DNA from 4 places in the Priestia sp. YIM B13486 genome. Region 4 is predicted to be linked to each of the others. Evidence: predicted binding sites of a transcription regulator. Region 4 holds the regulator's gene; each other region holds the start of a gene.
The links. Region 4 encodes Rex, which represses fermentation and respiration genes when NADH is low (regulators of the CRP and FNR family bind a similar motif). Its sites were predicted from a motif close to TTGTGAAATATTTCACAA; they were not measured.
Positions count from the first base shown of each region.

Region 1 (8,101 bases), on a different contig from region 4:
GCTTCTCTCCGTCTTTAATATGCATGAAGAAAAACAGTTGAATGAAAAATTGAAGCACGGCCATTCCTAGAATGCTAGCTAGTAATATATTTTTAGCAAATACTTGGTTTAATACCAGCATCAGAGGAATAACGGTTAAAATAATCGAGAAAATAAATCCTATTGTATAAGCTTTTAACGATCCATGGTTCTCCATCTACATCACCCCCATTAAATACACAACCGTGTAAAGGAAGATCCAGACAGCATCAAGAAAATGCCAGTATAAGCTGATAATCGTCACTTTTCGCTTTGTTACAGAGGTAATTCCATATCGTTTTAATTGGATTGTAATTGAAATCATCCAAATGATGCCGACAGAAACGTGCAGCCCGTGCGTACTAACTAGCGTATAGAAAGCTGTAAAAAATGCGCTGGTGGAAATGGTTGCTCCTTCATGAACCATTGTTTGAAATTCATGAATTTCAAGGCCCACAAAGCACATACCTAAAAGCAGAGTTACGATTAGCCAGCCAATTAAAGGTTTTATTTTTCCCTTGTGCATGCTCAGCACAGCTAATCCGCTCGTAAAGCTGCTCGTTAATAAGATAAACGTTTCAGAAACAAATCCTGGAACTTCAAAAAATCCCTTTCCTGTAAGGCCTCCCGCAGTATGATTAACAAGAACGGCATACGTAGCAAATAATGCTCCAAATAGGATGCAGTCCGTTACGAGGAAAAGCCAAAAACCCATAACTTTGATTCCTTCATCATGTTCATCATGATGTTCTTCGTGGTGCGCTGTCGTATAAGCCATGTCAGCCAACCCTCCCTACTGAATCTTCTGTATGTCGAATTTCATCCACCGGAATATAATAGTCCGAGTTGTATTGAAAAGAACGAGCTAGTAAACAAGCTCCGACTCCTGTCAAACCGAATATCGCCATCCACACCCAGTGGAACGTTAAGCCAAAACCAGCAATGAACCAAAAAACCGACATGATAAATGGAATACCTGAATTCTTAGGCATATGAATCGGAGAGAAAGCAGCTGTTTCCTTCGCTTTTTTCTTTTTTCTTTCTTCTTTTATTGTCCACCACGCATCTTGCCCCGTTACTGTTGGAATCACTGCAAAATTGTAGTGCGGCGGCGGTGAAGGGATGGACCATTCTAATGTACGTCCATTCCAAGGATCCCCTGTTACATCCCGTTCTCCGTACTTAATGCCATGAAGAATCTGCCATGCTTGAAAGATAAACCCTATGCCCATAAAGAAAGCTCCGACTGTAGAGATAACGTTCAGCGGTCCCCATCCCATGTCAAAGTTGTACGTATAAATACGGCGCGTCATTCCCATAAACCCTAATGCGTATTGAGGCATGAAGCATACATAAAAACCAATATTCCATGTCCAAAACGCCCATTTACCAAGACGGTCATTTAATTTAAAGCCAAACATTTTTGGCCACCAATAGTACAAACCTGCAAAAAATCCGAATACAACGCCTCCAATTAACACTTGGTGAAAGTGTGCAACTAAAAAGTAGCTATTATGATACTGATAGTCTGCGGGAGCTGCTGAAAGCATAACACCCGTTGCTCCTCCCACAACAAAACACGGGATAAAAGCAATTGTCCATAGCATTGGCTGCGTCATTTGAATACGGCCGCGGAACATCGTAAATAACCAGTTGAACACTTTAACACCCGTTGGAATTCCGATAGCCATCGTCGTAATAGCAAAAAACACATTCACATTAGCACCTGCACCCATCGTAAAGAAATGATGTACCCATGTGAAATACGATAGAACGCTAATAATCATCATTGAAAAAACCATAGACTTATAGCCAAATATCTTCTTTTGAGAAAACGTTGCAACGATTTCAGAAAAAATGCCGAATGCAGGAAGTACAACGATATACACTTCAGGATGTCCCCACATCCAAATTAAGTTAATGTACATCATCGGATTTCCTCCGCCGGTCATAGTAAATAAGTGTCCGTCAAAGAAGCGGTCAATAAACAATAAAGCAAGCGTTACGGTTAATACAGGAAACGCGAAAATGATAATAATACAGCTTGCTAGAACGGACCACGTGAATAGGGGCATATGCATAAGTTTCATGCCCGGTGCACGCATTTTTAAAATAGTCATAATAAAATTAATTCCAGAAGCCAAGCTGCCAATACCTGATATTTGAATACCCCAAATATAAAAATCTTGACCTGGTCCAGGACTGAACTGCATGCCAGAAAGCGGAGGATAACTCAACCATCCTGCATCTGGCGAGCCGCCGATTACAAACGACAAATTGAAAAGCATGGCGCCAAAGAAAAATAGCCAAAAGCTTACCGCGTTTAAAAAAGGATAGGCGACATCCCTTGCTCCAATTTGAAGAGGTACAACAATGTTAAAGAACGCAAACATAAGCGGCATTGCCATAAATAGAATCATAATGGTTCCGTGCGTAGTAAAAATTTCGTTGTAATGATTAGAATCTAGAAAATGCCACTGAGGGAATGCTAGTTGCATACGCATTAATAATGCATCTACTCCGCCTCGAAACAGCATTAATAATGAAGAAAGCATATACATAATACCAATTTTTTTATGATCCACCGTTGTGAGCCACTCACGCCATAGCCACTTCCATTTTTTAAGATACGTAAGAACAAAAATAATACCGGCTAATGTTAATAAAATGGCGACATCTGCTCCGTAAATCATCGGTTCTCCTGTCACAAAAAAATGAGATGAAAAATCTTTTAATTTTTCTAACAACTTATTTTCCTCCTTCCTGGTGCTCATGCTGTGCATGTACTTGTTCTTCAGAAGCCACATTCATAGTCTTCATGTCTTCATTTTTCATATGGTGATGCTGACTATAATATTGACCACCGTTTTTAATGACAATTTCTTGGAATAAGTCTTTAGGAATGGTAGAATACGATTTTTCTAGAGAAAGACCTTGTTGGGCAAGGTTGCTATAATCAGCTTTTGTTAAAGCTGGTGATGTTTCTTTCACTTGCTTTACCCATTGATTAAATTCTTTTGTCGATGTAGATTTAACTTTAAAGTTCATATGAGCGAACCCTTCACCCGTAAAATTAGCACCCGAACCAAAATATTCTCCCTTGTGATCAGCTTGCAGCCAAAGCCCCATTGCCATTCCCGGCATGGTATATAATTGTCCTCCCAACTCGGGTACCCAAAAAGAATTCATAGGTGCATCTGACGTTAGCACGAATTGAACGGGCACATCTTTTGGAATGTTGACATAGTTCACTGTCGCAATATCTTGATCCGGATATTGAAATAACCATTTCCAGTCAAGGGATGTTACTTCAATTGTTAGCGGCTTTACATCTTTTTTCGGCGGATCTACTAAGTCATACGTCGTCTTGGCCGTAGCGAAACCTAAAATACTAATAATAATAATGGGGATCCCCCACCAAATAAATTCAAGACGCTTACTATCGTCCCAGTCTGGCCGATACGAAGCCTTATTTCCAGGCTTATCACGGTAGCGTAAAACGATATACACAAGCAGACCTAAAACAGGAATAACAACAATTGTGCATAAAATTATGGAAAAAATAATTAACTGGTATTCTTTTTGAGCCACCGCCCCCTGCGGATTTAAAATCAAATAACGACTATCACAGCCTGCTAAAAAAATTGTGATGAATACGGAGAGAATGATTAACTTGCCAATATGCATTGATTTTTGCTTTCTCACCTAAGCTCAGGCTCCCTTCTTCTAAATCTCTGTACATAATAATGGTATATAAACGTTCATATTAGAGATGCATCTCAACAGATCAAAAGGCTAATAACCTCCTAACATATTGAAGTTTGTCATGACATATTGCTTACTCCTAAAAAATTATCATGTTGTATCATTAAAAGGTGTGATATTCATCACACTTGAAGCGCTTTTTATCTAGTTTAAATGGCTTTACCATAAATTCGTCACATATTTGGGTAATTGTGGGGAATAAAAGGTGCCTTGTGACTATCCTAATAAAAGAAAAAAACTCTTCCAGTTTTTATTAACTGAAAGAGTTTTTTATAAGTACTAGATGAAGTATTGAGCTTTAACACTTACTGATTTGCTTGTTTGACCTGCTGAAACATCCAATCAATCATATTCCGATTCTGATACGCGGGAACCCAGGAAGCATGATCATACTTTAATTCTTTAGGATATTCCGTATATAGCGGATACCCCCAGATTTTTTGTAAATTCATTGCACCGTTATTTATATTTACGATGAAACACTCCTCATAAAGAAAACTATATTTCTATTTTCAAAGAGACTTATTACTATAGCAATATTTTTTAAAAAAGCTATCCACTTTCTTCATAAAGATTACATATTAAAAACACCTAAAGATAGTTTAGGTGTTTTTGAAATTTTTATATTCATCTATTCTCTAAGTAAAAGCTCAATGGTTATATGGCCTTCTTACTCTTTGAAGCCCCTAGTTTTTTTCTCCACATATTTTCCATTTGTTCGAGAGTTTTACCTTTTGTTTCAGGAACAAATTTCCAGACAAACAAAGCAGAAAGTATACTCATTAAACCGTAAAAACCATATGTTAATCCTCCGCTATATTCCATCATCACGGGATATGTAGAGGAAATAAAATAGTTAGCCGCCCACTGAGCAGCTACGGCAATAGCTACAGCACGACCTCTAATTTTATTAGGAAAAATCTCTGAAATGAGCACCCAACAAATTGGTCCCCATGACATCATAAAGGAAGCTGTATAAATAATGATAAATACGAGCGTCCCTATACCAATGATGTTTGAAAAAGCCATGCTTGCTACACCGAACATTCCAATGGCCATTCCGATAGACCCTGTTATTAATAAAGGTTTTCTTCCCAAACGATCAACCGTCAAAATTGCAATTACTGTAAAAATAACGTTTACTAATCCCATAATAATAGTTTGCAGCATAGAAGAACCTTTAGCTGCTCCCATGCTTTCAAAAATACGCGGAGCATAATATAGAGCTACATTGATTCCTACAAACTGTTGAAATACAGAAAGCAGTATACCTACAACGATAACTAATTTTCCATATGCCAATAATTTTTCAGACGAAACATTGGTAGAAATTGTTTGTTTAATATCTTCTAAAATTGATTTCGCTTCTGAAGATCCATTAATTTTAGTTAGTATGGCTAAAGCTTTTTGATCTTGATTCTGTATAGCTAAGTAGCGAGGCGTTTCAGGAACTAAAAACAAGAGTGCTGCAAAGAGTAAAGCTGGAATGGCTCCTGAAGCAAACATGTATCTCCAACCTACATCATTAATCCATTCTAAGGTTTCCCCATTTGCAATACCCCAATTCACGAAGTAAACGACTAACATTCCAAAAATAATCATAAATTGATTGAACGATACCAATCTGCCGCGAATATCTGCCGGTGCAATTTCTCCTATATAGATGGGACAAATGGCTGATGCTAAGCCAACACCAATCCCACCTATAATGCGGTAGAAGTTAAAAGCAAGTAACAAAGAGAGTGTCGGTTCCCCTTTTGTGAAAAATAAAAACTCAGGATAAGAAGCTCCTAACGCTGAGACTATAAAAAGAATAGCTGCTAGTATAAGTGATTGTTTGCGTCCTAGTTTCGTCGCAAAATAACCAGATACCAATCCTCCAATAATACATCCTATTAAAGCACTTGATACAGTAACACCGTGTGCTAAAGATCCTAACCCTAAGCTGTCAATAAGATACACCTTTAATGATTCTTCAGCTCCAGATATTACAGCTGTGTCATATCCAAACAGTAACCCTCCGATAGCGGCAACTAAGGTAATAGAAAAAATATATAATGAGTTTCGATTTTGTTTCATGCGTTGTTAAAAGCAGTTAGTTAAAAGTAACAGTAGAAGTTCTATTTCTAACTGAGTTCGCACTTATTTGAATACGTTTTCAAATTATTGGAACACAAAAGAAATTTTCGTCGTCTATTCGACTAACTGCTCTTATCCTCCCCTCCAATGTACGTATTTTTCTAGTGAATCAAATCTTACTACAGCATTTTCTATACTTCCTTTTGTGTCAGGTATATCGATATACAACCATAATCAATTGATACAAGCTACTTTCATATGAAGTTTCTTTTTAAAGTAAGGTTGCATATTTTGCAACCTATTATTTCCTTTTAAATTCGCCTAGCTTTTTACTTAAGTCGTTTGTTTGAAGGTAGACTTCTTTATATAATTCATAAAGCTGTTTATAGACTTGTACATGTTCTGCGTTAGGATAATATGTTTTCGAAGACGTAATAAATACGTTTGCACACTCTTCCAATGAGTTATACCAGCCACAACCATAAGCTGCTAGCATAGCTGCTCCTAACGCTGGGCCTTGTTCAGTAGACAACTTTACGATTTTCGCATTAAAAACGTCTGCTTGAATTTGAAGCCAATGATCATTTTTTGCTCCGCCCCCAATGGATACAATAGACGTAATTTCCTTTCCGTTTTCTCGAAAGATTTCAATTGACTCATTTAAAGAAAACGTAATACCTTCAATAACCGCTCGCGTAAAGTCTCTCTTTTTATGAGAGGCGTCCATTCCTATAAAACTTCCGCGAATCGTAGCATCTGCATGCGGTGTACGTTCTCCGACTAAGTAAGGGGTAAATAAAAGGCCGTTTGAGCCGATTGGGACATTTTTTAGGTCAGCCAATAATTCTTCAAACGTGACGTTTTTTGCGAAATTGTCCTTAAACCAGCCTAAACTGTACCCCGCAGATAGCGTAACACCCATCGTATAAAAGGCATTTTCTTTTCCATGATTAAAATAATGGACTTTTCCATCAAAGTCTCTATCGCTTCGTTCCTCATAAGAAAGAACAACACCTGATGTCCCAATGCTACATAGTGTTTCCCCTGATGATAAAATGCCGGCGCCAATTGCTCCGCAAGCATTATCAGCTCCACCTGCAAATACTTTCGTTGAAGTGGCTAATCCCGTTTTTTGAGAGAACGCTTCACTAATATTGCCTATGCATTCACTAGATTCAACTAGTGGCGGACAAAGATTAATATTGATTCCTGTTAATTGGCAAAGCTCATCATCCCATTTTTTCTTGCTGATGTTTAATAATAATGTACCGGCAGCATCTGAATATTCACTATGAATAAAGCCGGTCATTTTAAAGCGTAAATAATCTTTAGGCAGCATAAATACAGCTGTTTTTTCAAATATAGCCGGTTCATACTCTTTTACCCACAATAACTTAGGAAGAGTAAATCCTTCTAAAGCCTGGTTTTTTGTTATCTTTAAAAGACGTTTTTCTCCAATGACTTTATAGAGATGATGACATTGTTCTGTTGTTCTTGTGTCATTCCACAAAATGGCGTTACGTAATAGGTTATAGTTTTCATCCAGCATCACAAGGCCATGCATTTGTCCAGAATAACTAATTCCTTCTATATCTTCGGGTTTTATATTAGCGTTAGCAATTAATTCACTTAAAGCACTAGCCGTCTGCTGAACCCATTCTTCTGGATTCTGTTCGCTATACCCTGTTTTTTCATGAAGGAGAGGATAATCCTTAGAAACCACAGCGCAAATCTTGCCTTTTGTATCAACTAAAACCGTTTTTACGGCGCTTGTTCCTAGATCAATTCCAATTACATATTTCATCTTAATACCTCCGCGTTTATAAACGAGAGTAGAAATCGTTTCTACTCTCGTTTGTTTTTTAAACTTCCAAAATATATTGATTTAAAATAGCCTTTAATCGTTCTTGTCTTCCTGATTTATTCATAATATTCGGATTTTTAAACGCGTACTGCTCCAGTGTATGGAAGTTAGCTTTTCCTTCCACAATCTCAAGCCCAATTCCCTCTTTAAAGCTGCTGTAGCGCTCGTTGATAACATTTTCGAAAACACGATCTTCTACTAATTTATGTGCTACTTTCAATCCTCGAGCAAACGCATCCATTCCTGCTACATGAGCATAGAGTAAATCGTCTTGTTCAAAAGAACCTCTGCGTACTTTGGCATCAAAGTTTAATCCTCCGCTTCCCAGCCCTCCATTTTGCAGGATTTCATACATTGCTAGCGTTGTAGAATATA
Region 1 is NZ_JBHZOZ010000002.1:76,586-84,686, reverse strand. It holds gene cyoD (cytochrome o ubiquinol oxidase subunit IV) at 1-196, opposite strand, end outside; gene cyoC (cytochrome o ubiquinol oxidase subunit III) at 197-796, opposite strand; gene qoxB (cytochrome aa3 quinol oxidase subunit I) at 798-2,765, opposite strand; gene ACFX4G_RS04620 (cytochrome c oxidase subunit II) at 2,767-3,705, opposite strand; gene ACFX4G_RS04615 (hypothetical protein) at 4,089-4,235, opposite strand; gene xylE (D-xylose transporter XylE) at 4,441-5,862, opposite strand; gene xylB (xylulokinase) at 6,164-7,666, opposite strand; gene xylA (xylose isomerase) at 7,725-8,101, opposite strand, start outside.
Region 1: a site for Rex is predicted at 3,894-3,911, ahead of ACFX4G_RS04620 (cytochrome c oxidase subunit II). Genes of this name have one in related genera too.

Region 2 (8,101 bases), on a different contig from region 4:
ACAGCAGGTTTAAACCGGAGAGATTTATTCGTTATGAATAATCGAGGCAAAGGAGATAAGCCGTTTATCCCCGGTTCAGACGGTGCAGGCATTATAGAAGAATTGGGAGAAGGCGTAAAAGGTTTAAAAAAAGGAATGGAAGTAATTATTAATCCAAGTCTAGAGTGGGATTGTGTAGAACACGTTCCACTTACACCTAAAATTTTAGGCGGTCCATCACATGGAACATTTGCAGAGTATGTAATCATACAAGCGAATAACGTTGTACAAAAGCCATCTTATCTATCTTGGAAACAGGCGGGAGTTCTTTCATTATCCGCTTTAACTGCTTATAGAGCTCTATTTACAAAAGGTCAATTAAAAAAAGGAGAGCACCTCCTTATTCCCGGTATAGGAAGCGGAGTCGCGACCTATGGATTGTTATTCGCAAAAGCTATCGGAGCTAACGTAACAGTCACTTCTAGAAGTGGTGAAAAAAGAAAGCAAGCTCTAAAGCATGGAGCGAATTATGCATTAGGTAGCGGAAGCAACCTAAAAGAAGAAACCAACAATAGAAAAGTAGATATCATACTTGATAGTGTGGGGGCAGCTTTATTTCCTGCTTATTTTGAAATGTTAAAGCCAAATGGAAGAATTGTTAATTTTGGTGCAAGTTCTGGAAATGAAGTTGAATTACCCCTAAGAACCATTTTTTATCCTCAATTCAACATACTCGGTACGTCTATGGGAAGCCAGGAAGAATTCGTGGAAATGATGGATTTTATAGAGAAACATCAAATTAAACCAATCGTCGATCGATTCTATCCGCTGTCAGAGGCAGTTGCAGCCTGCGAACGATTAGATAAAGGGAAACAATTTGGCAACATAGGTTTACTTATTTCGGAATAAAAAAACCCCCAGCGCTAACTGGGGACTTTTTTATATAATCAAACGTTTGTTTAAATGAAAGAAACACGGTAATAACAGCTTTTTAGCGCTTTTTATCATAACCACCAAGCCAATAAAAAAGTAACCAACCCTCCTAGTATCAAAAATCCCATGCTGTATTTGAGCGTGTATTTAAACAGTTCACCTTCTTTTCCAGCCAGTCCCACTGCTCCGGCAGCGACGGCAATTGATTGAGGAGAAAGCATTTTAGCCATCACGCCGCCGGCAGTATTGGCCGCTACGAGAATAACTGGCAAGACATTAATTTGCTGAGCTGTAGTTAGCTGCAAGTTGCCGAACAGCGCATTATTTGATACGACAGACCCCGTTAGAAATACGCCGATCCAGCCAAGAAATGGAGATAAAAATGGAAAATAAGCGGCTGATGTAGCGAGCGCCAATCCAAGTGTAGAAGACTGTCCTGAATAATTTGAAATAAAAGCAAAAGCAATGACCATCATAATAGTAATAATAGGTCTTGATAATTCTTTTACGGTTTCTAAAAGAGTGGTCCATGCCACTTTTGGCGATACGTTAAGCAAGAAAACTGAAAGGATACAAGCAATAAGAATTGCTGTACCTGTTGCTGCAAATACGTCTATTTTTAAGGTAGCAGCGTAAGGCGTAGGATCTTTTACTAAAGGCGCTGCTTTAATTACGTGATTGTGTAAAAATGGGACGTTAATAAGCAGGTTCATATGTTCAAGCATTTTTTTGACAAAAGAAATGCTCCAAGCCGTAACGAGTATCGTTAATAGAATAAAAGGAGACCAAGCCTTTAAAATCTGTTTTGGTGACAGGCTGAAGCTTTTAGCTGCTGCCGGGCTTGTTCGTTTAATATAAAAAGCAAGAGCAAGTAAACTCACAATAGAAGATGTGATATTTGGAAGTTCAGGGCCGATGTATGTAACAGTTAAATACTGTGTCAGTGCATAGGAAACGGCTGTGATGCTCGTTGCTTTCCATACGTCTTTTAATCCTTTTATCCCATCCATAATAAAGACAAGTAAAAAAGGGATAAGAAAAGAAATAATCGGAAGCTGCGTGCCAAGAAAATGAGCAATTTCTTTTGGATCTATGCCAGATACTTGTCCTGCGACAATAACAGGAATCCCCATGGCGCCAAACGCTCCTGAAGCTGTATTAGCAATTAAACATAGCGCCGCTGCTTTTAATGGTTTGAACCCAAGTCCAACTAGAAGCGCTGCTGTAATGGCAATTGGAGCTCCAAATCCCGCTGCCCCTTCTAAAAAAGCATTAAAGGAAAAAGCAACAAGCAGCATTTGCAAGCGGGGGTCATCCGTTATTGAAATAATAGATTGTCTGATGGTAGTAAACTGTCCGCTTTTGACAGTTAGCTTGTATAAGAACACCGCTCCGATAATAATATAGCTGATGGGCCAAAGTGCATACAGAAACCCATAGCCTGTGGCTCCTAAGATCATTGAGGCAGGCATATCATAAAAATAAATAGCAATAATCATAGAAAGAAGCACCGTAATACCAGCAGCAATATGTCCTTTTAATTTCAAAAGAGTTAAAGCAATAAAGAAAAAGATAATGGGGATGAGTGCAATTAGTGCAGAAAGCCAAATATTATCTAACGGATTATATACCTGAGTCCACGTCATATTCATACACCTCTACTACATATTTAAAACAAGGGAGCGGGGGAGTCCCCCGCAAAAATCTTTAGATGTTACACAAAAGCTCTGTCGCGAGTTTGCTTAAGTATGCTAGCAGAGTGCTCGAGCTGCTGCTGTTCGTGAGGGGTTAAATTCAATTCAATAATTTGACGCACGCCGTTTTTATTAATGATAGCTGGTACGCCGATATACACATCAGAAATACCATATTGTCCTTCTAATAAAGCAGATACTGTTAAAATAGAATTTTCATCATCTAAAATAGCCTTGGTAATGCGTACAAGCCCCATTGCAATTCCGTAATAAGTCGCTCCTTTTCGATTAATAATATGGTAAGCCGCATCGCGGGTTTGTTCGAATAGATGCTGCATATCCGGTTCTTTTTCAATAGCGGCAGTATTGATAAAATGTTCGAGCTTCACACCGCCAATTTGCGCGTGGCTCCAAACAGGAAATTCCGTATCTCCATGTTCCCCCATAATATAAGCGTGGACGTTGCGAGAATCTACTTCGAAATAGTCGCTTAACAAGTAGCGGAAGCGAGCTGTGTCAAGAATCGTTCCTGAACCAATTACCCGTTCGTTTGGTAATCCTGATACTTTTTGTGTAACGTGTGCGAGAATATCAACTGGATTTGTTGCCACTAAAATGATGCCGTCAAATCCGCTGTTCATAATATCTTTTACAATGCATTCAAAAATTTTAACGTTTTTTTCAACTAGATCTAAGCGTGTTTCCCCTGGAGCTTGATTAGCGCCCGCTGTAATAACTACTAAATCAGCGTCAGCACAGTCTTTATAATCTCCAGCCCAGATTTTCATCGGTGTGGCAAATGGCATTCCATGATTGATATCACGTGCTTCACCTTCTGCTTTTTCTTTGTTCATATCGATTAACACTAATTCATTGGCAATACCTTGATTCACCATTGAAAAAGCGTAGCTTGAGCCAACAAAACCAGTTCCGATAACAGCAACTTTTCGTGTTTTTGGTGTGAATTGTGTTTTCATTTGTACCATCCTTTGAATTTTATTTTGTGATGTTTTTCACAATGTTAGTGTAACAAGAATAAATTGCTTCAGCTGTGATAAAAATCACACCCTTTAAAAAATAGTAAACAATTTTACAGGGCGATTTTAAAAAATGTCCTTCTACATGAAGTGCCACATTTAGAAAGATCTTAAACGTTTAAAGTGTTGAGTAAAGGCAACTTGTTTTGCAGAAAGCTAAAGAGTTTAACATTCTCTATTTGTATGTTAGCAGCCAATAATGTTTCTATAGACCCACACGAAATCCATTTGTTACACTAAGTTTGCTTATTTTGAATAAAGGAGTGGAAGGGATGGAGAACTACTATGAGCAAGCCCAAAAAGGCGCTTGGGTTAGTATCTTATCATATATCTTTTTATCAACATGTAAACTTATCATTGCGGGTGTCACCGCTTCCTCTGCATTAAAAGCCGACGGTCTTAATAATGTTACAGATATTATTGCATCGATTGCCGTCTTGGTCGGCTTAAAAATCTCTAAAAAACCTCGTGATAATGATCATCCCTATGGACATTCCAGAGCGGAACATATTTCTTCACTTATTGCTTCTTTTATTATGATGGTCATCGGACTAGAAGTATTGGTTGATGCGGGTCAGTCATTATTTATGGACAAATCTGAAGCTCCTAATTTACTGGCTGCTTGGGTAGGTCTTGGAGCGGCTGCTATTATGGGTGGTGTTTACCGATATAATATTAAGCTTGCTAAAAAACTTGATAGCCAGTCTTTATATGCGGTTGCTAAAGATAATTTGTCTGATGCACTTGTGAGTATAGGGGCTGTTGTGGGAATTTTCGGCTCCCAATTCGGCTTGCCATGGCTGGATGTGGTAGCTGCTTTTGCTGTGGGAATTATTATTTGTAAAACAGCCATTGAGATTTTTAAAGAAGCGGCTCATTCCTTAACGGACGGATTTGATGAAGAAAAGTTAGGGCACTACAAAGAAAGCATCGAGCTTGTAGAAGGTGTAAAAGAAGTAGAAGATGTGAAAGCGCGCAAGCTTGGTAATCAAGTCGTGATTGATGTAACTGTTAAAGTAGATCCCCATTTAAATGTTATCAAAAGCCATGAAATTGCCGATCAAATTGAACATATGATGAACGATGAGCATCAAATTAAAGATACGCTTGTTCATATTGAACCTGATGCATACGAAAAGCAAAAATAAGACCAGCACGTTCTTTCGTTATGAAAGGATGCGCTGGTTTTATTCTGCGGGAATTTGAAATAAATCACAAAAACTTCTTCAAAAATGAAAATGAAAAGCCGTTATTAGTAATATAAAGATTTTTGTAGAAGGGTGAGGGAATGAAGAGGTTAAGTGCAAAGCTCGTAGTATTTTTTAGTATTTTTATAGCTATTTTATTATTAGTTGTTTCAGGGGCTGTTTATCAATTTACCAAAACGCAAATAGAAAAAGATGTAGAAGTTCAGTCTCAAAGTCAAGTGAAAGAGTTAAAAGAAACCATTCATACATACTTAGACATGTATAGTCGTTCTTTGCTGACGTATAGTGAAAACGATGTAATTGTTAATTTTGTTAAGCAGGAAGGAGATCAAACAAACCAAGCGAAAAATCCGTATTTTACATGGAACACAGTTCAAAAAGAGTTTACGCAGTTTAAAGAAAAGTATCCAAACCTAGCACTTGAATACATAGGCACTCAAAATAAAGGAATGTATTCTGTTCCCAAACAAGAGTTTGGTTCAAACTATGATCCGACTTCAAGGGTATGGTACAAACAAGCAGTAGAATCACCTAATGATGTGGTTTATACGGATCCATATGAAGATGCAGCAACAAAAAAGACGGTCGTGACAATTGCAAAGGCTATTTTAGATCCAGATACTAAAAATGTACTGGGCGTTATAGCTACTGATTTAGACTTAGATGCATTAAAAAACATTGTAGGTAAAGCAGAAGTAAATCACGGTGGGTATGCATTTTTATTTGATCAAAATGGCACAGCGCTCGTTCATCCAACAGAAGCTGGGAAAAATTTGATGAATCAGCCATTTATGAAAAAAATGTACGAAGCAGACCGGAATAGAGATTTCATGAAGTATACCTTTCAAGGTGAAGAGAGAGTCATGGCATATGATACTCTCGAAGGGACGAATTGGAAGATAGGAAATGCCTTTATTTATAATGAAATGCTCTCAAGCGCTCATCATTTACTGACTGTTATTGTCTGGATTGCGTTAATTGGAATCTTATTATCAGTGGTGTTAACCATCTTTTTCTCAAGAATTATTACTAATCCAATTCGCCGCCTGAAAAATGAAGTAGCCAAAGTAACAGCTGGCGATTTAACGGTTCAGGTGAAGACGAAGTCAAAAGATGAAATTGGTGAGCTTACTCATTTATTTAATGATATGGTAGCCAAAATGAAAACATTGATTGGCACGGTTCAGACGTCTGTTGAGACAGTAAAAACGTCTGTTGAAGACTTGAGTGCCGTATCTGAAGAAGCAACTGCATCCAGTGAGGAAATCGGCCGGGCTATCCATGAGATTGCCAGCGGTGCCACACAGCAAGCTTCTGACGCTGACTCTACTAATCATAAAACGATGAGTTTATCTTCGCAAATTGAAGAAGTCACTGAACGAAATGCACAGATTAATAAAATGACGATTGAAGCTGTAAGCATCAATGAAAAAGGTTTAAAACAGATGCAGCTCCTTCGCAACCAAACCACTGAATCGTCTCAAACGATTCACGCTGTTCAAGCTGTAATGGAAGAATTAACAAATAAGATGAAAAAAATTGAATCTATTATTTTCACGATTAATAGTATTTCAGATCAGACAAATTTACTTGCATTAAATGCTAGTATTGAAGCAGCTCGTGCAGGAGAACATGGCAAAGGATTTGCGGTAGTAGCTGAAGAAGTGCGAAAACTTGCTGAACAGTCCTCTCAGGCCACTGAACAAGTTCGCCATACGATTAGAGCGATTCAAGGGGAAGTCGCTGCTGCGCGTGAAGAATGCAACCGTACAGAAGAGCTTTCAAAGTCTCAAGACTTTGTGGTAGGAGATACAGAACGAGCTTTTCATGAAATTGCAACTACGATTGAACAAGTGGCAGCGGCTGTCGAACATGTGACAAGCAGCATGGACAGTATCGATGAGCATAAGGAAGACGTGGTAGCGGCAATTCAAAGCATAGCAGCTATTGCACAGCAATCAGCAGCGGGAACTGAAGAAATTACCGCTTCTACAGAAGAACAAATTAGAGCTATTTCTACTGTTTCTCAATCAGCTGAACATCTGCAAGAGATTAGTGAAGAATTGGCGAACTTGATTCGTCAGTTTAAAATTCAATAGAAAAAAAGAGGCTAGGACAAAAGTATTTTAGTTAAAGGAAAATCCGAACGATGAATTGAGATTCTTGATAAAGAATTCAACTCGTTCGGATTTTTTTATTGATATGGTGAACGCAGGTTTCATGTATGTTGCTGCTTCTAGCTGGTGATTGGAGGGCAAGACGAAGACTCCGGCCGCCCGCGGAAAGCGAAGTCTTGCACGGAAATCAGCAGCGGTGTCTCAAGCGATCCATATGAGCATATTTCTCCTATTTGTTTGCCTTTAGCTGGTTGTGTCTTAATCTCTCTTTTATGTTTAATAGGAAAACAACTTGCTGTAAGGCAAAAAGACTTGCTGAGTTGGATGTGCAACAGCTGACACACGCTGATGTGTAAACGGGTGTATAAAAGAAAGCTTAATGGCATGTAAAGCTTGCTGCTGCTCTTTTAATCTCTTTCCTCCATAAAGCGTATCGCCAAGTAATGGATAGCCGATGTGACTCATATGAACACGAATTTGGTGAGTGCGTCCGGTCTCGAGCGAAAGTTCAATAAGCGTTTCGTTTTTTGCCGTATTGCGTTTTAACACCCGATAACGTGTTTTGGCAGCTTGTCCCGTTCTAGATACTCTTCTTCTTGTAGCGTGATGACGATCGCGTCCAATGGGTTCATTGATGATGCCGTCCTCTTTTTTTATGATTCCTTGGACGAGGGCAATATAAGTCCGATTAATTTTACGTTCAGCCAGCAGCTGATCAAACACAGAGCTTGCTACAAAATGCTTCGTGAATAAGATAGCACCTGATGTATCGCTGTCCAAACGGTGAACGTGTCTAGGCTTTGTTTTGAGGCCTATTTTTTGAAAATAAGCAGCTACAGCATTTAAAAGAGTTTTTTGGTCTTGCTCTGATGAAGGATGAGTATCTAGGTTTATTGGTTTGTTTACGATTAGTACGTGCTCATCTTCAAACAAAATCTCTATATCAACATTGTAAGGTGTTATTTCATTAGGCTCTGCTTCAAAAAAAGGGAGGGACATTTTATCATGTTCCTTAAGCGTGTTTCTCCATGGTAAAGGCTCACCGTTTATAAGGACATTTTTATTCATCCGAAACTGATGCAACGTTTTTTTAGGAATACGCCATTTCGTTTTTAAATAATCTTCAATTGTTT
Region 2 is NZ_JBHZOZ010000012.1:46,416-54,516, forward strand. It holds gene ACFX4G_RS23110 (zinc-binding dehydrogenase) at 1-888, shown strand, start outside; gene ACFX4G_RS23115 (lactate permease LctP family transporter) at 984-2,564, opposite strand; gene ACFX4G_RS23120 (L-lactate dehydrogenase) at 2,627-3,583, opposite strand; gene ACFX4G_RS23125 (cation diffusion facilitator family transporter) at 3,916-4,791, shown strand; gene ACFX4G_RS23130 (methyl-accepting chemotaxis protein) at 4,932-6,950, shown strand; gene ACFX4G_RS23135 (RluA family pseudouridine synthase) at 7,245-8,101, opposite strand, start outside.
Region 2: a site for Rex is predicted at 3,608-3,625, ahead of ACFX4G_RS23120 (L-lactate dehydrogenase). Genes of this name have one in related genera too.

Region 3 (8,101 bases), on a different contig from region 4:
ATTTGTAAAACGACTTATTTGCTTTTTGAAGTCTTCTGATTTTACATAGCTGCTTTTTTGTAAATAGTTTGTTTTTAATAGATTATGCACGTTACTAATTGAAGAAATAGTTGCTCCTAAACCAAATAAAAACAAGATAATCCCTATAGCTGAAATGACGCTACTTTTCCATTTTGTATCCAAGTCCCCACACAACCTTTACATACCTCGGATTTTTTGGTTCAATCTCAATTTTTTCTCTTATTTTTCTAATGTGTACCGCTACTGTATTTTCTGCGTTGTAGCCTGGTTCATTCCATACGCGTTCATAAATATCATGTATAGAAAAAACTCTCCCTGCATTTTTCATTAATAACTCTACAATTTTATACTCAATGGGAGTCAGCTTAATGAACACCCCGTCAAGAGTGACGGACTTAGCCTCAATATCAAGTACGAGACCTCGGATATCAATCGTCTTTGTTTCCTCATATGTACCTAATGTTACATATCTTCTTAACTGTGATTTAACTCTAGCTATCAGTTCTAATGGATTAAAAGGCTTTGTCACATAATCATCTGCTCCTACCTGCAGACCGAGCACTTTATCTGCATCTTCGCTTTTAGCGCTCAGCATAATAATCGGGATATTTTTTTGTTCTCGGATTTTAAACGTCGTTGAAATGCCGTCTTGCCTTGGCATCATAATATCAAGAATAATTAAGTGAACTTTTTCTTTATTTAGTATCTCTATGGCTTCGATTCCATCTTTGGCCGTAAAGACTTTAATGCCTTCATTTTTCAAATAAATAGCAATGCCATTACGGATTTCTTGCTCATCGTCTACGACTAAAACCACATATTCGTTCATTGATTTCTCACACTCCTTTCAAAAGTATATCATGGGTCATTTCGTCTATGGATTTTATTGTAAACTGCATTTCTTAAGAAAAAGGAAGGGGAAATCTTAAGATTTTCTTAAGCTTCATATGTTGAAAAAGGTTTAAAGAATAGGGATAACAGGAACGTTAAAAGAAAAAATATAATCAATTCCTCATTTGATTCTAAAGAACTATCCGTGAGCGATTATATCTTTTTATTTAAAAGGAGGATGATTTAACTTGGAACGGAATCATACAATTATGCAATTTTTCGAATGGCATGTGCCAGCTGATGGCGAGCATTGGCAACGCCTTAAAGAGCTCGCTCCTCAACTAAAAGAACAAGGAATTGATTCCGTGTGGATTCCCCCGGTTACAAAAGGTGTTTCATCAGAGGATAATGGCTACGGCGTTTACGACTTATACGATCTTGGCGAATTTGATCAAAAAGGAACCGTTCGTACAAAGTATGGAACCAAGCAAGAGCTGCATGAAGCGATTGATGCCTGTCATAATCATGGAATTAATGTCTATGTGGATATTGTAATGAACCATAAAGCTGCAGCAGATGAAAAAGAAACGTTCCACGTCATTGAAGTGGACCCCATGAACCGAACAGAAGAAATTTCTGAACCTTTTGAAATTGAAGGGTGGACAAAGTTTACATTTGAAGGGCGCGGCGATCAATATTCTTCTTTCAAATGGAACTTTAATCATTTTAACGGCACTGATTACGATGATAAAAATGGAAAAGAAGGCGTTTTTCGTATTGCCGGAGAAAACAAAAGCTGGAACGAAAACGTGGATCAAGAGTTTGGCAACTACGATTATTTAATGTTTGCGAATATTGATTACGATCATCCTGAAGTTCGAGAAGAAATGATCAAATGGGGAAAATGGTTAGCAGACACTCTGCAGTGCGACGGTTATCGATTAGACGCCATTAAACATATTAACCACGATTTTATTAAAGAGTTTGCCCACGAATTGTCCTCTTCTCAAGAAAAGCCCTTTTATTTTGTGGGAGAGTTTTGGAATCCAGAGTTAACAGCCTGTCAGGAATTCCTAGACGTGATTGATTATCAAATCGATTTGTTTGACGTATCGCTGCACTATAAACTGCATGAAGCCTCTCAGCAAGGAAGAGATTTTGATTTAACCACGATTTTTGATGATACATTAGTCAAGACTCACCCTTTGAATGTTGTCACATTTGTAGATAACCATGACTCTCAGCCAAATGAATCTTTAGAATCTTGGGTAGAAGATTGGTTCAAACAGAGTGCTTACGCTCTAATTTTACTTCGTGAAGACGGTTATCCTTGTGTGTTTTACGGAGACTATTTTGGGATAGGCGGAGAGCACCCAATTGAAGGAAAAGAAAAAGATATTTCCGCTCTCTTGCATGTACGCTATGACAAAGCATACGGCCAGCAAGACGATTATTTTGATCACCCGAATACTATTGGATGGGTAAGGCATGGTGTAGAGGAATTTGAGAAGTCTGGATGCGCTGTGGTGATGTCAAACGGTGAAGATGGCGAAAAGAGAATGTTCGTCGGCGAACACCGAAGTGGACAAACGTGGATCGACTTCACAAACAACCGAGAGGACCAAGTTGTGATTGAAGAAGATGGCTACGGACAGTTCCCTGTAAATGGCGGCTCTGTATCCGTTTGGGCTGAAGCATAAAAAAAACAGTGGCCTGCGCCACTGTTTTTTACCATAGACCTAGCAGTTTCCACCACAAGCCGCCAATTCCAATCCAAATGATAATATGAATAATTGAAATTAAAAAGCCGAGCGACCACCATTTTTGCTGCGTTACATAGCCACTACCGAAGAACACCGGTGCCGGTCCACTTCCGTAGTGAGTTAAACAGCCAAATAAATTGCTAAAGAACGCTAAAATTAATGCTGACAGTAACGGAGGCGCACCAGCGGCCACGATGACAGATAAAAATGCTGCGTACATAGCGCTGACGTGAGCCGTGTTACTCGCAAAAAAGTAGTGAGAATAAAAATATGCAATAGCTAATACAATCAACGCCGTCATCCAAGACATATGGCTAACAGTGCCTTTCATCAGATCACTGAACCAAGGAATCATGCCTAGATCATTTAAGAAAGTTGCCATCATAACCAAAACAGCAAACCAGACTAATGTATCCCATGCTCCCTGTTCTTTTTTGATGTCCGACCAGCTTAACACTTGCGTTAAAAGCAGCGCACATAGACCAATAAAAGCAGTTGTTGTTGCATTAATATTTAAATTAGCGCCAAAAATCCACAGCACAAGAAGAAGTAAAAATACGCCAATCATGTACCATTCTTCTTTCTTTAGCGGACCCATTTCATTTAGTTTTTTTGCTGCAATTTCAGATGCTTCCGGCGTTTCTTTTAATTCTGGCGGATACAGCTTATAAATAACGAGCGGAATAACGATTAAACTAATAATTCCAGGTACGATTGCAGCCGCTGCCCAGCCAACCCATGAAATAGTCTTGCCTGTAATTTGTTCCGTCATTTTAACCGCAAGAGGATTGGCCGCCATTGCTGTTACGAACATAGCGGATGTGATCATATCTCCTTGAAACGATACTTTTGTTAAGAAAGCACCGACTCTGCGCTCCGTACCGTCGCCAGTTCTCGATCCGTATGTTTCGGATAAAGAACGAATGATTGGAAGAATAATTCCTCCAGCTCGTGCTGTATTAGACGGCATTGCAGGTGATAAAAGTAAGTCACTTACGATAAGAGAATACGATAGTCCCAACGTCTTTTTACCGAACAAACGAACGAAGATATAGGCAACCCTTGTTCCTAGACCAGTCTTAATAAAACCTCTAGAAATAAAGAATGCAATAACGATTAACCAAATCGTCGTATTTTGAAAACCGCTGAGCGATTGTTCAAGTGTTAATGTATTAGTTAATACAATAATGGTTAAAGATAAAATAGCTACACTGCCCAATGGCAATGGTTTAATGATAAGCCCTACGATAGTAGCCACAAAAATAGCGAATAAGTGCCAAGCCTTCAAATCAAGTCCGGACGGAGGTGTAATAAACCATAAAATAAGTCCGATTGCCAGACAAATTAATAAAGGAATAAATTTCACTTCGCCGGCAGGCTTTTTTGTTGTTTCAGCCATAATCTTTCTCCTTTCATGTTTTTAAATAATAGTAATAGTATGCTCTTTCCACTTCGTACTCAATACTTATCCCATTTAAAATAAAATAATTGTAAAAATACGTTTCGTAAGGATGATATTGTAAAATTGTGAAGTGTTGAGCATAATTCCTTTATTATTTTATCATATATATTGACAATATTTATCTCTTACCTTCATTTTATTCCCTTCAAAATAGCTTGTAAGCGTTATTTTTTTAAAAATAAATAAACTGCATGAATTCATCATGCAGCCTTGCATTTAGCGATTTACTTTTTGAATAAACACGACTTTTAAATAATTACCTGACTTAAATTCTTTTATTGTTTTAAAATCAGCTGGAAGAGCGAACTGCTCCATCATTTTGTACTGTTCTCCTTTTTCATTAAAAGCTTTTTCAATAAACGAATGGAATTTTTTCATATCAAAATTGCTTGCGTTCGTAGATGCTACAATGACACCATTTGGCTTTGTAAGAGCAATAGCTTCTTTTAATAAATCTTTGTAGTCTTTTGCCGCGCTGAACGTATGCTTTTTCGACTTGGCAAAGCTCGGCGGATCTAGCACCACAAGATCGAAGGTCATGTTCTTCTTGACCGCATATTTAAAATACTTGAAAACATCTTCTACGATAATGTCCTGTGCTTCGTGATCAATTCCATTTACACTAAATTGCTCAATTGTTTTAGCCAAGCTGCGATTGGCTAAATCGACACTTGTTGTTTTCGCAGCTCCTCCAAGAGCGGCCGCCACTGAAAATGCGCCTGTATACGAAAACATATTTAGCACGGTCTTTCCTTTTGCATATTTATCTCGAATCGTTTTACGGACGTCTCGCTGATCTAAAAAGACTCCCACCATCGCTCCGTCATTTAAGTAAACGGCAAAACGAATACCATTTTCTTTTATAATTAAAGGGAATTCACCTTTATCCCCTGCTACAAAATCATCTTCTTCAATATACTGACCCTTTACGTTAAAACGTTTTTTCTGGTACAGCCCTTTAAAGTTAGGCGCAGACTTTAAGGCTTCAATGACGTATTCTTTAAATTGATAAATTCCTTCACTATACCAACTCATGACGTAATATCCGTCATAATAATCAATAATCAAGCCGCCGATTCCGTCACCTTCACTATTAAATACGCGAAAAGCAGTTGTGTCTTCAGACGCATAAAAGTCATGACGAGATGAAATAGCTTGCTGAATTTTTCTAGCAAAAAACGCCGCGTCAATTTGCTCATTTTTCTTCTTCGTAAGAATCCATCCGTAGCCTTTGTTTTGTTTTCCATAATAGCCTTTGGCTAAAAATTGATTCTTGGGAGTGACTAAGTTAATAATAACCCCTTCTTCTTGCAGTTTATGACCATCAACAAGCGCATCTTTTTCAATGAGTGGATAACCCTTGTTCACTTTTTTAATAAAAGCTTCTTTGGCTATAACTTGTACTTCTTTTCTCATGTGTACACCCTATCTATTTAATTTATTTCATTCTAGTTCTATCCATTTTACAACAATAATCTACATTTATCTTAACATAGATAAACAGCCCCGTTTCTAGTTATAAATAGAAAAGCAGAGGATGCCTTGAAACACCCTCTGCTTGATATGAATAAAAAATGAAATGTATGTTTTATGTTTCAAGATAAAAAATTATGAGCACTCTTGCCCCGTATAAGCATCGAACTGAGTGACGTTTTTTTCTGCTAAAATACCTTTCAATTTTGCTGTACGAGCCAAAGCGCTTCTTGTCGCCTTTAGCTATGTCTTTATTGTAAGAGCGGCACATGAATGCACTGTGAAGCCCGGCTGAATGCTATCTGAACAAATTCTGAAAGATAGCTGAATAACTTCTAGTTAAACTTGTCATATAAATGTTCAACGTTCTTAACAACAGCTCAACAAATCCAGCGCTTCTCTTTATATTTCCTCAACAATCAAATGATTTAATAAGTGTATGAATACAATTTGGAGGTTATCAACCATGAAAAAACGAGTATCTCTTGGACTATCTCTCACCCTTTTAGCTTCTAGTGCCGCTTCTGCTTTTGCAGCAGAGCATCACCCAGTTCAACATCCAAAACAAATCAAAAGCGTCGAGTTTCAGCCAATGAAAGCACCTACTACGATTGAAAATATGATTAAAACGTATACAGAGGCATCTGTAAAAGTAACGTATAAAGATGGAAGCGTTGAAGAAACGCCGCTTAACTATAACCAGCTCTTTCTTTCAAAAGATAAAATTGTCGATAATAAAGGGGAATTAATCGCCGCAGGTACACCGATCGATGCAAACGGGGATCCGATTATTGACCGAAGCGTTCCTGATAAGCCATCACCGTACGTATCAGACGCACCGGATTCAAACAGCTTTATCACCATCAACGGTAAGTCTTATATTATTTCACATTATGAATATGAATCTGTTAATAATGCTGGAAAAGAGATTTCCGGTCTTCCCGCTTCAATGACGCTTACACAAGTTGACCGAGATGATAAAACAGGAAAATTAACGGTCAACCATGCTAAAAAAATTGATTTTTCCAATGTAAATGGTTTATGGACGCCGTGTAATGGCTCTACAACGGATTGGGGTACTCACCTTGGTTCAGAAGAATATGAGCCCGATGCACGTGCTTTTGAAGATCCTTCATCCAGCTCTTATAAAGACGTCACGAACTTCGCTAAGCTTTATTTCGGCGACACGTCAAAAGCAAATCCTTACTACTACGGCTGGATTCCAGAAATTTCAGTGGATGAAAGCGGCCATGCATCCGTCGTAAAACATTACAGCACAGGCCGTTTTTCACACGAAATGATGCAGGTACTTCCAGATAACAAAACCGCTCTTTTTGGAGACGATGGGTCTAATACCATGATGTTTATGTATGTAGCAGATAAGGAAAAAGACTTCTCAGCAGGAACTCTTTATGCGGCAAAGTTTAAACAAACGAGCACAGAAAATGGAGGTAAAGGCGACCTTCAGTGGATTAAGCTTGGCCATGCAACAGACAATGAAGTGAAAACAATAATCGACAAAGGCACAAAATTTAGTGATATTTTTGAAACAGCTGACCAGCCTAAAAAAGGATTTAAAGCTGTGAAAACCGCTGCAAGTAAAAAAGTTGAATACCTAAAAGTAAAGCCTGGTATGGAAAAAGCAGCTGCCTTTTTAGAATCACGCCGATACGGTGCAATTTTAGGTGCAACATCTGAATTCAACAAGATGGAAGGACTAACGGTTAACAAAAAAGACAAAAAAGCGTATATGGCTATTTCTTACCAAAATAGTGCCATGCTAAAAGAATCTGGCGCTGTACAAGATGATATCCAGCTTCCAAAATTAGAGTCTGGTGTGACCTACCAGCTGAACTTAGGATCGCATCAAAAAGACCAAGCAAACGGCAAGATTAACAGTCGCTACGTTCCTGCAAGCATGGAAGGGCTACTGATTGGACAAGATCTAGAAAAAGCAGATGCATACGGTAATACAGCGGACCCAAATAAAATTGCCAACCCTGACAACCTTACGTATTCAAATGACTTAAATACACTGTTTATCGGAGAAGACAGCTCACTGCATACAAACAACTTCGTATGGGCTTATAATGTAAAAACTAAAAAACTATCACGCATCCTTTCAGTTCCAGTGGGAGCAGAAGCAACAGGACTTCGTGCAGTAGAAAACATTCAAAACTCTCGCTACGTACTAAGCAACTATCAGCACCCGGGCGAGGACATCAGCGACAAAAATATTACCGCTGTTGATAAAGAAGAGCTAGCTAATGCAATGAAAGAAAGCATCGGCATTCAAGAAACTGGTGGTGTCGGATACATTTCTGGACTGCCTTCTAAGGACGGCGCTCCTTACAAAAAGCATTAATACGTAATGAAGCCACGTCTGTTGTGCAGTGACAGACGTGGTTTTTTATATAGTCGAAGTTATTTATAAAATCGTTTATCGTAATCATAATTATGGTGAATACTTTATAATATCCTTGGAGAAAGTGCCTACACACAAACCAAATGCTTTAGGATATTTATTCGCGGGTATCCGGTACATGCCTTC
Region 3 is NZ_JBHZOZ010000005.1:320,932-329,032, forward strand. It holds gene ACFX4G_RS16290 (sensor histidine kinase) at 1-183, opposite strand, end outside; gene ACFX4G_RS16295 (response regulator transcription factor) at 161-850, opposite strand; gene ACFX4G_RS16300 (alpha-amylase) at 1,101-2,552, shown strand; gene ACFX4G_RS16305 (anion permease) at 2,581-4,014, opposite strand; gene ACFX4G_RS16310 (class I SAM-dependent rRNA methyltransferase) at 4,294-5,493, opposite strand; gene ACFX4G_RS16315 (PhoX family protein) at 6,017-7,915, shown strand.
Region 3: a site for Rex is predicted at 4,141-4,158, ahead of ACFX4G_RS16305 (anion permease). Genes of this name have one in related genera too.

Region 4 (8,101 bases):
GAATGAAGAAAGAGCCGCAGTCTGTGCATACTTTTGTTCCGAACTACATTCGTTTAGCTGAAGCCGAAGCTAACTGGCTTGCTTCACAGCAAAAAGGATAAAAGAAGGTATAAACATGAAACTAACAATTAAGTTTCGTTTAATGGAAGTTAAAGATATTGATCAAGTAGTGAAAATCGAAGAGAAGTCTTTTACGACACCTTGGAGTTCAGAAGCGTTTCAAAATGAGTTAACCAATAATCAATTTTCAACTTACATTGTGATGGAAGAAGGAGAAAATATTATTGGGTATTGCGGAACGTGGATTGTTATTGACGAAGCACATGTAACCAACATTGCCCTATTGCCAGACTACCGAGGTAAGGGACTCGGTGAATTGCTGCTGCGCAACGTGATGGACGTTCTTCGAAAACTAGGTGCTGTGTCAATGACATTAGAAGTTAGGGTATCTAATCATATTGCACAATCATTGTATCAAAAGCTAGGTTTTAAACCTGGAGGTATTCGTAAGAATTATTATTCTGATAACAATGAGGATGCATTAGTTATGTGGGTGAATTTATGAGTGAAAATCAATTAATTTTAGCATTAGAAACAAGCTGTGATGAGACAGCAGCGGCCGTGATTCGAAACGGTCATGAAATTGTAGCCAATGTGGTGGCATCACAAATAGAAAGCCATAAACGATTTGGCGGTGTCGTACCGGAGATTGCATCTCGTCATCATGTGGAACAAATTACGGTAGTAGTTGAAGAAACTTTAAATCAAGCGAACTTGACGTTTGCAGATATTGATGCAATAGCTGTAACGGAAGGACCTGGGCTTGTGGGAGCACTTCTTATTGGCGTAAATGCAGCCAAAGCGCTAGCATTTGCACACCAAAAGCCATTAATTGGTGTTCATCATATTGCAGGACATATTTATGCAAATCAGCTAATCAAAAAATTAGAATTCCCGCTTTTATCGCTAGTTGTATCTGGAGGGCATACAGAGCTTGTATACATGGAAAGTCACGGTCAGTTTAAAGTGATTGGTGAAACGAGAGATGATGCGGCAGGAGAAGCCTACGATAAAGTAGCCCGCACGTTAAACCTTCCATATCCAGGCGGACCTCATATTGACCGCCTTGCACATGAAGGAGAGCCATTAATTGATTTGCCGCGTGCTTGGCTAGAAGAAGGATCCTATGATTTTAGTTTCAGTGGGTTAAAATCAGCAGTTATTAACACTGTCCACAACGCGAAGCAAAAAGGTGAAGAAATTCTTCCACAAACACTTGCTGCTAGCTTTCAAGCGAGTGTTATTGATGTGTTAGTAACTAAAACGGTTAAAGCTGCAAAGGAATATAAGGTTAAGCAAGTGTTAGTAGCAGGAGGAGTTGCTGCTAATAAAGGACTTAGAGCAGCGCTAGAAGAAGCATTTGCACCATTACCAAACATTGAGCTTATTATCCCGCCGCTATCTCTATGCACGGATAATGCCGCAATGATTGGAGCAGCGGCAAGTGTACGATTTGCTCAAGGAAAACGCTCAGATATGTCATTAAACGCAAACCCCGGTTTAGACTTGGAAGAGTAAGAGACGAATGAGATTTATTTCTCATTCGTCTTTTTTGTGGATAAAAATGATTTATCAACAATATTCAATAAATTTAGAATTGACTGTGGATAATTATGTGGAAAAGTCCGTGCACTCAGTACACGGACATGTTATCAACAAGTTTTAATTATGAAAATCAGACAGATATCCACTATTTATTCACAGAGTGGATAAAGCTTGTCCTAAAGCGCACGAACAAGTAAATAGGGTGAATAAATACGAAAAAATATAGGCTATTCTTCTAGAAGCAGCTGTAATTCTTCCCACTCTTCCATTAATGTGGATAACTGTGAAGAAATTTTTTCATTTTCACCGTTTAATCTTGATACTTCTTCGTGGTTTTGATAAATTTCAGGATTACAAAGAAGTTCTTCATTCTCCGCTTGTGCGGCTTCTAATTTGTTTACTTCAGTTTCAATTTCTTCAATTCGGCGCGTTCGCTGCCTCATCAATTTCTTTTGTTCTTTATCTTGTTTATAAGACTGTTTATCTACTTTTACCGTACGTTCTTCGTTGGCTTTTATATTTTCTAATTCTTTGATTTCCTCTATTTCTGCTTTCTTTTCTACATAATAGTCATAATCTCCAAGAAATTCTTCTACTCCTTCAGGAGATAGCTCTGCTATTTTGTTTGCAATACGATTAATAAAATAACGGTCATGTGAAACAAATAATAGAGTCCCTGGGTAATCAATTAACGCATTCTCGAGTACTTGTTTGCTATCTAAATCAAGATGGTTAGTAGGTTCATCCAAAATTAAGAAATTAGCTTTTTGAAGCATAAGCTTCGCAAGAGCCAAACGTGCTTTTTCACCACCGCTAAGCGTCGAAACGATTTTCAGTACATCATCACCTGAAAACAGAAAATTTCCAAGCGCTGTACGAATTTCTTTTTCAGGTTTGGATGGGTAGTCATCCCAAAGCTCATTTAAAACAGTTTTATTAGACGTTAAATTAGCTTGCTCTTGGTCGTAATAACCAACCATTACGTTTGAGCCAAAAGAAATGGTTCCAGTCTTGAAGCTTAGTTTATCCACAATACCTTTTAATAACGTAGATTTCCCAACTCCATTAGGACCAACCAACGCAAGGCTTTCACCTTTTTTAATCCGAAGGTTTGCGTCTTGGACGACATATTTGTTTTCATCATATCCGATGGACACGTTTTCGAGATTTAAGACTTCATTTCCGCTTTGACGCTCAATTTCAAACGAAAAACTAGCTGATTTTTCGCCTTCGTTAGGTCGATTTATTAACTCCATTCGATCGAGCTGCTTACGTCTGCTTTGCGCACGTTTTGTAGTCGATGCGCGGGCGATGTTTCGTTGAATAAAATCATTCAGTTTTGCGACTTCATCTTGCTGCTTTTCGTACTGACGCAACTCTTTTTCATATCGCTCTGCTTTTTGTACAAGGTATTTAGAGTAGTTGCCCGTGTACTTGACCGTTGTTTTTTGTGTGACTTCATACACTTGATTTACGACCTTATCAAGGAAGTAACGATCGTGTGAAACAATTAAAATAGCTCCTTCATACCCTTGCAAAAACTGTTCCAGCCATGCTAAAGTTTCAATATCTAAGTGGTTGGTAGGCTCATCCAGAATAAGCAAGTCTGGCTTTGTTAAAAGCAGTTTTGCAAGAGCCAAGCGCGTTTTTTGTCCACCGCTCAAGGAGGAAATAGGGGTGCTATAGTCAAAGTTTGAGAAACGGAAACCGTGAAGAATAGATCGTGTATCCGCTTCATATTGATAGCCGCCTAAATCTTTGAACGTTACTTGAAGCTGATCGTACTCTTTGGTTAGTTTTTCGTATTGAACTGAATCATTAAAAATGTCTGGATCGCCCATCTTCGTTTCAAGCGTACGTAATTCTTTTTCCATCTTCTTTAACGGAGCAAAGACTGTCATCATTTCTTCCCATATGGAGAGTGTTGACTCAAGAACTGTATCTTGTCCCATATAATCAATGGAAACACCTTTAGGTTTAATAATTTCTCCGCTGTCATAAGAAAGCTGCTCAGCAATAATTTTTAATAAAGTTGATTTACCTGCACCGTTTCGTCCCACTAGGGCAATGCGGTCTTTTGATTGTACTTCTAACTTTATATTCGATAAAATGGGTTCTGCCCCATAGTATTTTGTAATACCGTTCAATTGTAGAATAATCATTTTTTCACCTCTAGTAGTATATCCATAGTGTATTTTAACATATTTTCAACTACAAGTTCTTCCTACAAGCGTTTGTAATTTGTAGAGGGACAAGAACAAATGATGAAGCGAATGTTTTGATTCATGAAATAAAATGATTTTACCTGCACATTTTATACAGGATACTATGTTAAAATAAGAGATAAGTGCATCTCTGAACTTATATATGATGGATGTAGAAAATCCGTCATGACTAACAAACGGATCCTTTGAAGGGCTAATTGCTTCGTTCTAGCTACCGACTTTAAGTATTCCTGGATAGACAAAAGGCGTCGGGGTGTGAAGCGGAGTATATATAAAACAAGAGAAAAGAGAGAGAATTGGAAGCGCTACCTCAAGGCGGTTGAGGCTTTGTGAAAGGTAATGCAATATGACTTGAAAATGTTAGTAATGACATACATGAACTGAGGGGGTACAACGTGAACACTGAACAATTAAAAATACCACAAGCAACGGCTAAACGATTGCCGCTTTATTATCGTTTTTTAAAAAACTTGCATGCTTCTGGTAAACAGCGTGTTTCGTCAGCGGAGTTAAGTGAGGCAGTGAAAGTTGATTCTGCTACTATTCGCCGGGATTTTTCTTACTTTGGAGCATTAGGGAAAAAGGGATACGGCTACAATGTGAATTATTTACTTACATTTTTCCGTAAAACGTTAGACCAAGATGAAGTAACGAAAGTAGCACTGATTGGCGTAGGGAATCTGGGAACGGCCTTTTTAAATTATAATTTTATTAAAAATAATAACACCAAAATTGAGTGCGCTTTTGATGTGATAGAAGATAAAGTCGGTACAAAAGTAGGCGACGTGCCGGTTTATCACCTTGACCAATTGGAAGATTATATGAGTGATGATATCTCAGTGGCAATTTTAACCGTTCCTGCCCCTGTGGCTCAGCAAATTACCGATCGTTTAGTGAGTTGCGGAATTAAAGGGATTCTAAACTTCACTCCTGCACGCTTAAACGTACCGGATGAGATTCGACTGCATCATATTGATCTGGCTGTAGAATTACAGTCGCTTGTCTACTTTTTGAAAAATTATCCTGTTGAATAAGATGGACTGTGTTACGATTTCCTTAAGTCTAAATTAATAAGGAGAGTGGGAATATGGGGATTGGAGCAGGCAGTTGGATTATTATTGCGATTGTAGCACTGCTTATTTTTGGACCGAAACGGTTACCGGAGCTAGGAAGATCAGTCGGGCAAACGCTTAGAGAGTTTAAGCATGCCGCTAGCGGTGCCTCAGAAGATCGTGAAAAAGATAAACAGCGTCAAGTAGATGACAAAGAGTAAAAGGGTGATCATAGTATGACCGAACAAGAAATGTCAATATATGATCATATAGGAGAGCTGCGAAAGCGCATTTTAATTGTTTTATTTTTCTTTGTCATTGCCACAATTGGCGGCTTTTTTATAGCGGATAAGGTTATTGTCTATTTACAGCATGCTGATGAGGCAAAAAATTTAACGATGAATGCATTTAGGCTAACAGATCCAGTTAAGATTTATATGCAGTTTGCTGTTATTATCGGCTGTGTACTTGCAGCTCCTGTTGCACTGTATCAACTTTGGGCATTTATTAGTCCTGGTTTATATGAAAAAGAGCGTAAGGTAACGCTTGGATATATTCCTGTTTCCATTTTTCTCTTTATCGGCGGTGTCTCTTTTTCTTATTTTGTGTTGTTTCCATTTGTCGTCGATTTTATGACGCGCGTTTCTGATGAGCTGAATGTAAACCAAGTGATTGGCATTAATGAATACTTTTCTTTTTTAATGCAGCTCACACTGCCTTTTGGCCTGTTGTTTCAGCTTCCTGTTGTCGTCATGTTTTTGACGCGATTAGGAATTATCACGCCTATGTTTTTATCTCAAATTCGAAAGTATGCCTATTTCGTACTGCTAGTTATTGCCGCACTTATTACACCACCAGAATTGCTCTCGCACATGATGGTGACAGTGCCGCTCTTAATTTTGTATGAAATCAGCATCATTATTTCCCGCATTTCGTATCGCAAAGTGTTAAAGGCAAGGGCAGAGCAAGAAAGAGAAGATGTTAGTATGTAAAAAAACCACTGAAACAGTGGTTTTTTTATTTAGATGAATCATCTTGATTTTTATATTGCTGCTGCAACTTTTTAATTTTATAGTGCAAGATAAAAATGCGCACCGCAAATCTGAAATCGAACGCGGCTACGAGTGCAAATAAGATCGTGGGGAAATTCCACACGGTTTCCTGAGCATTTTGAATAGCCAGGTAGGTGAATAAAACCCCCATAATAATATAAATAAACCCTCGTGTTAAAGGGATATTCTTCATAAAAACATGCCTCCAAAAATAAACTGCATTTGTTCTGCTTGCTTTTGCATTTCTATAATTTTATCTGCAAAAATAGTTTGAGATAAAATAACGACTGTATTCATCAACACGTGAGCAATAATGGGTACAATAATTAGTTTTGTTCTTGCATAAAGGAATGCAAATACAAATCCCATGGCTGTATACACGAGCAAATGTTTAAAATCCCAGTGTACGGCAGCAAAAATAAGGGAACTAATAAATGCAGAGACAAAGAAATTATATCGTTTGTGAAGAGAGCCGAAAATAATCTTTCGAAAAATAATCTCTTCTAGAATTGGTCCAATAACAGACGTAACGACAATTAGGAACGGCGTTGCTTTAACAAGATTAACAATATTTTGTGTGTTTTCAGATACTTGGGTAATGCCAAGAGCGTGCTCAATCATACCTGCTACAGCTTGACCAGCCATAGCCAGGAACACCCCAAGGACTGACCAGACCACAGTTACCGTTGTTCCCGCATGTTCTATACGCATGGACATGTCACGGCGTAGCAGCAGTAAGACAATAAGTAAACCAAGGATAAAGCTAATGATGGTCCAATAAGTCAAAAGCATGACATTCGCTGTTCGAACTGGATATTGATCAAACATTCCTGTTAATTTTAACAGCGGTATACCAACAACTCCTGAAAACTGCATAAGGATGTAGGTGAGGATAACATACCAATAACGTTTTTCCAATCTTCTATACTCCTTTAAAAGGTTTTTATGTATATATGTCGAAGAAGTACTGTAAAGTTAGTAATTTCTTCTTGCTCGTATTGTAACATACATATTATTGAACAGAGAAAAGAATGCTTTATTTCTCAAAATCGTCGAAATCTAAAACTATTATATGTAGTTTTCGTAAATTTTAAATTTTTTTTGTTTAATACTTGCAAAAAAAACCCACTTTGTTTTAATATAATAATTGTGTTAGCACTCGTTGAGGTTGAGTGCTAATAAAAATGCAAACATATTATTTGAGGAGGTTGTTTCACTTGTTAAAGCCATTAGGTGATCGCGTAGTGATTGAACTTGTAAAATCTGAGGAAAAAACAGCAAGCGGTATCGTGTTACCGGACAGTGCAAAAGAAAAGCCACAAGAGGGTAAAATTGTTGCTGTTGGTACAGGCCGAGTATTAGAAAGCGGTGAGCGTGTAGCTTTAGAAGTAGCTGCGGGCGATCGTATCATCTTCTCAAAATATGCGGGTACTGAAGTGAAATACGAAGGTACTGAATACTTAATTTTACGCGAAAGCGATATTTTAGCTGTAATCGGCTAATGTTAACCACAAACTTATCATACGTAAAAAATAGATTATTAAGAACATCTTGAGGAGGTCAAAGAACATGGCAAAAGACATTAAATTTAGCGAAGAAGCACGTCGCGCAATGCTACGTGGTGTAGATACATTAGCAAATGCTGTAAAAGTAACGCTTGGACCAAAAGGTCGTAACGTTGTATTAGAAAAGAAATTCGGTTCACCGCTTATTACAAATGACGGTGTAACAATTGCAAAAGAAATCGAATTAGAAGACGCATTTGAAAATATGGGTGCTAAATTAGTAGCCGAAGTTGCTAGCAAAACAAACGACGTTGCTGGTGACGGTACAACTACTGCAACAGTTTTAGCGCAAGCAATGATCAGAGAAGGTCTTAAAAACGTAACGGCTGGTGCTAACCCAATGGGTATCCGTAAAGGTATGGAAAAAGCAGTAGCTGTAGCGGTTGAAGAACTAAAAGCAATCTCTAAACCAATTCAAGGTAAAGATTCAATTGCTCAAGTAGCGGCTATCTCAGCAGCTGACGAAGAAGTAGGTCAATTAATTGCTGAAGCAATGGAGCGCGTTGGTAACGACGGCGTTATCACACTTGAAGAATCAAAAGGTTTCACAACTGAATTAGAAGTGGTAGAAGGTATGCAGTTTGACCGTGGGTATGCATCTC
Region 4 is NZ_JBHZOZ010000024.1:9,356-17,456, reverse strand. It holds gene tsaB (tRNA (adenosine(37)-N6)-threonylcarbamoyltransferase complex dimerization subunit type 1 TsaB) at 1-101, shown strand, start outside; gene rimI (ribosomal protein S18-alanine N-acetyltransferase) at 116-565, shown strand; gene tsaD (tRNA (adenosine(37)-N6)-threonylcarbamoyltransferase complex transferase subunit TsaD) at 562-1,578, shown strand; gene ACFX4G_RS27740 (ABC-F family ATP-binding cassette domain-containing protein) at 1,833-3,767, opposite strand; gene ACFX4G_RS27735 (redox-sensing transcriptional repressor Rex) at 4,226-4,864, shown strand; gene tatA (twin-arginine translocase TatA/TatE family subunit) at 4,918-5,103, shown strand; gene tatC (twin-arginine translocase subunit TatC) at 5,119-5,874, shown strand; gene ACFX4G_RS27720 (YdiK family protein) at 5,900-6,127, opposite strand; gene ACFX4G_RS27715 (CPBP family intramembrane glutamic endopeptidase) at 6,124-6,852, opposite strand; gene groES (co-chaperone GroES) at 7,152-7,436, shown strand; gene groL (chaperonin GroEL) at 7,504-8,101, shown strand, end outside.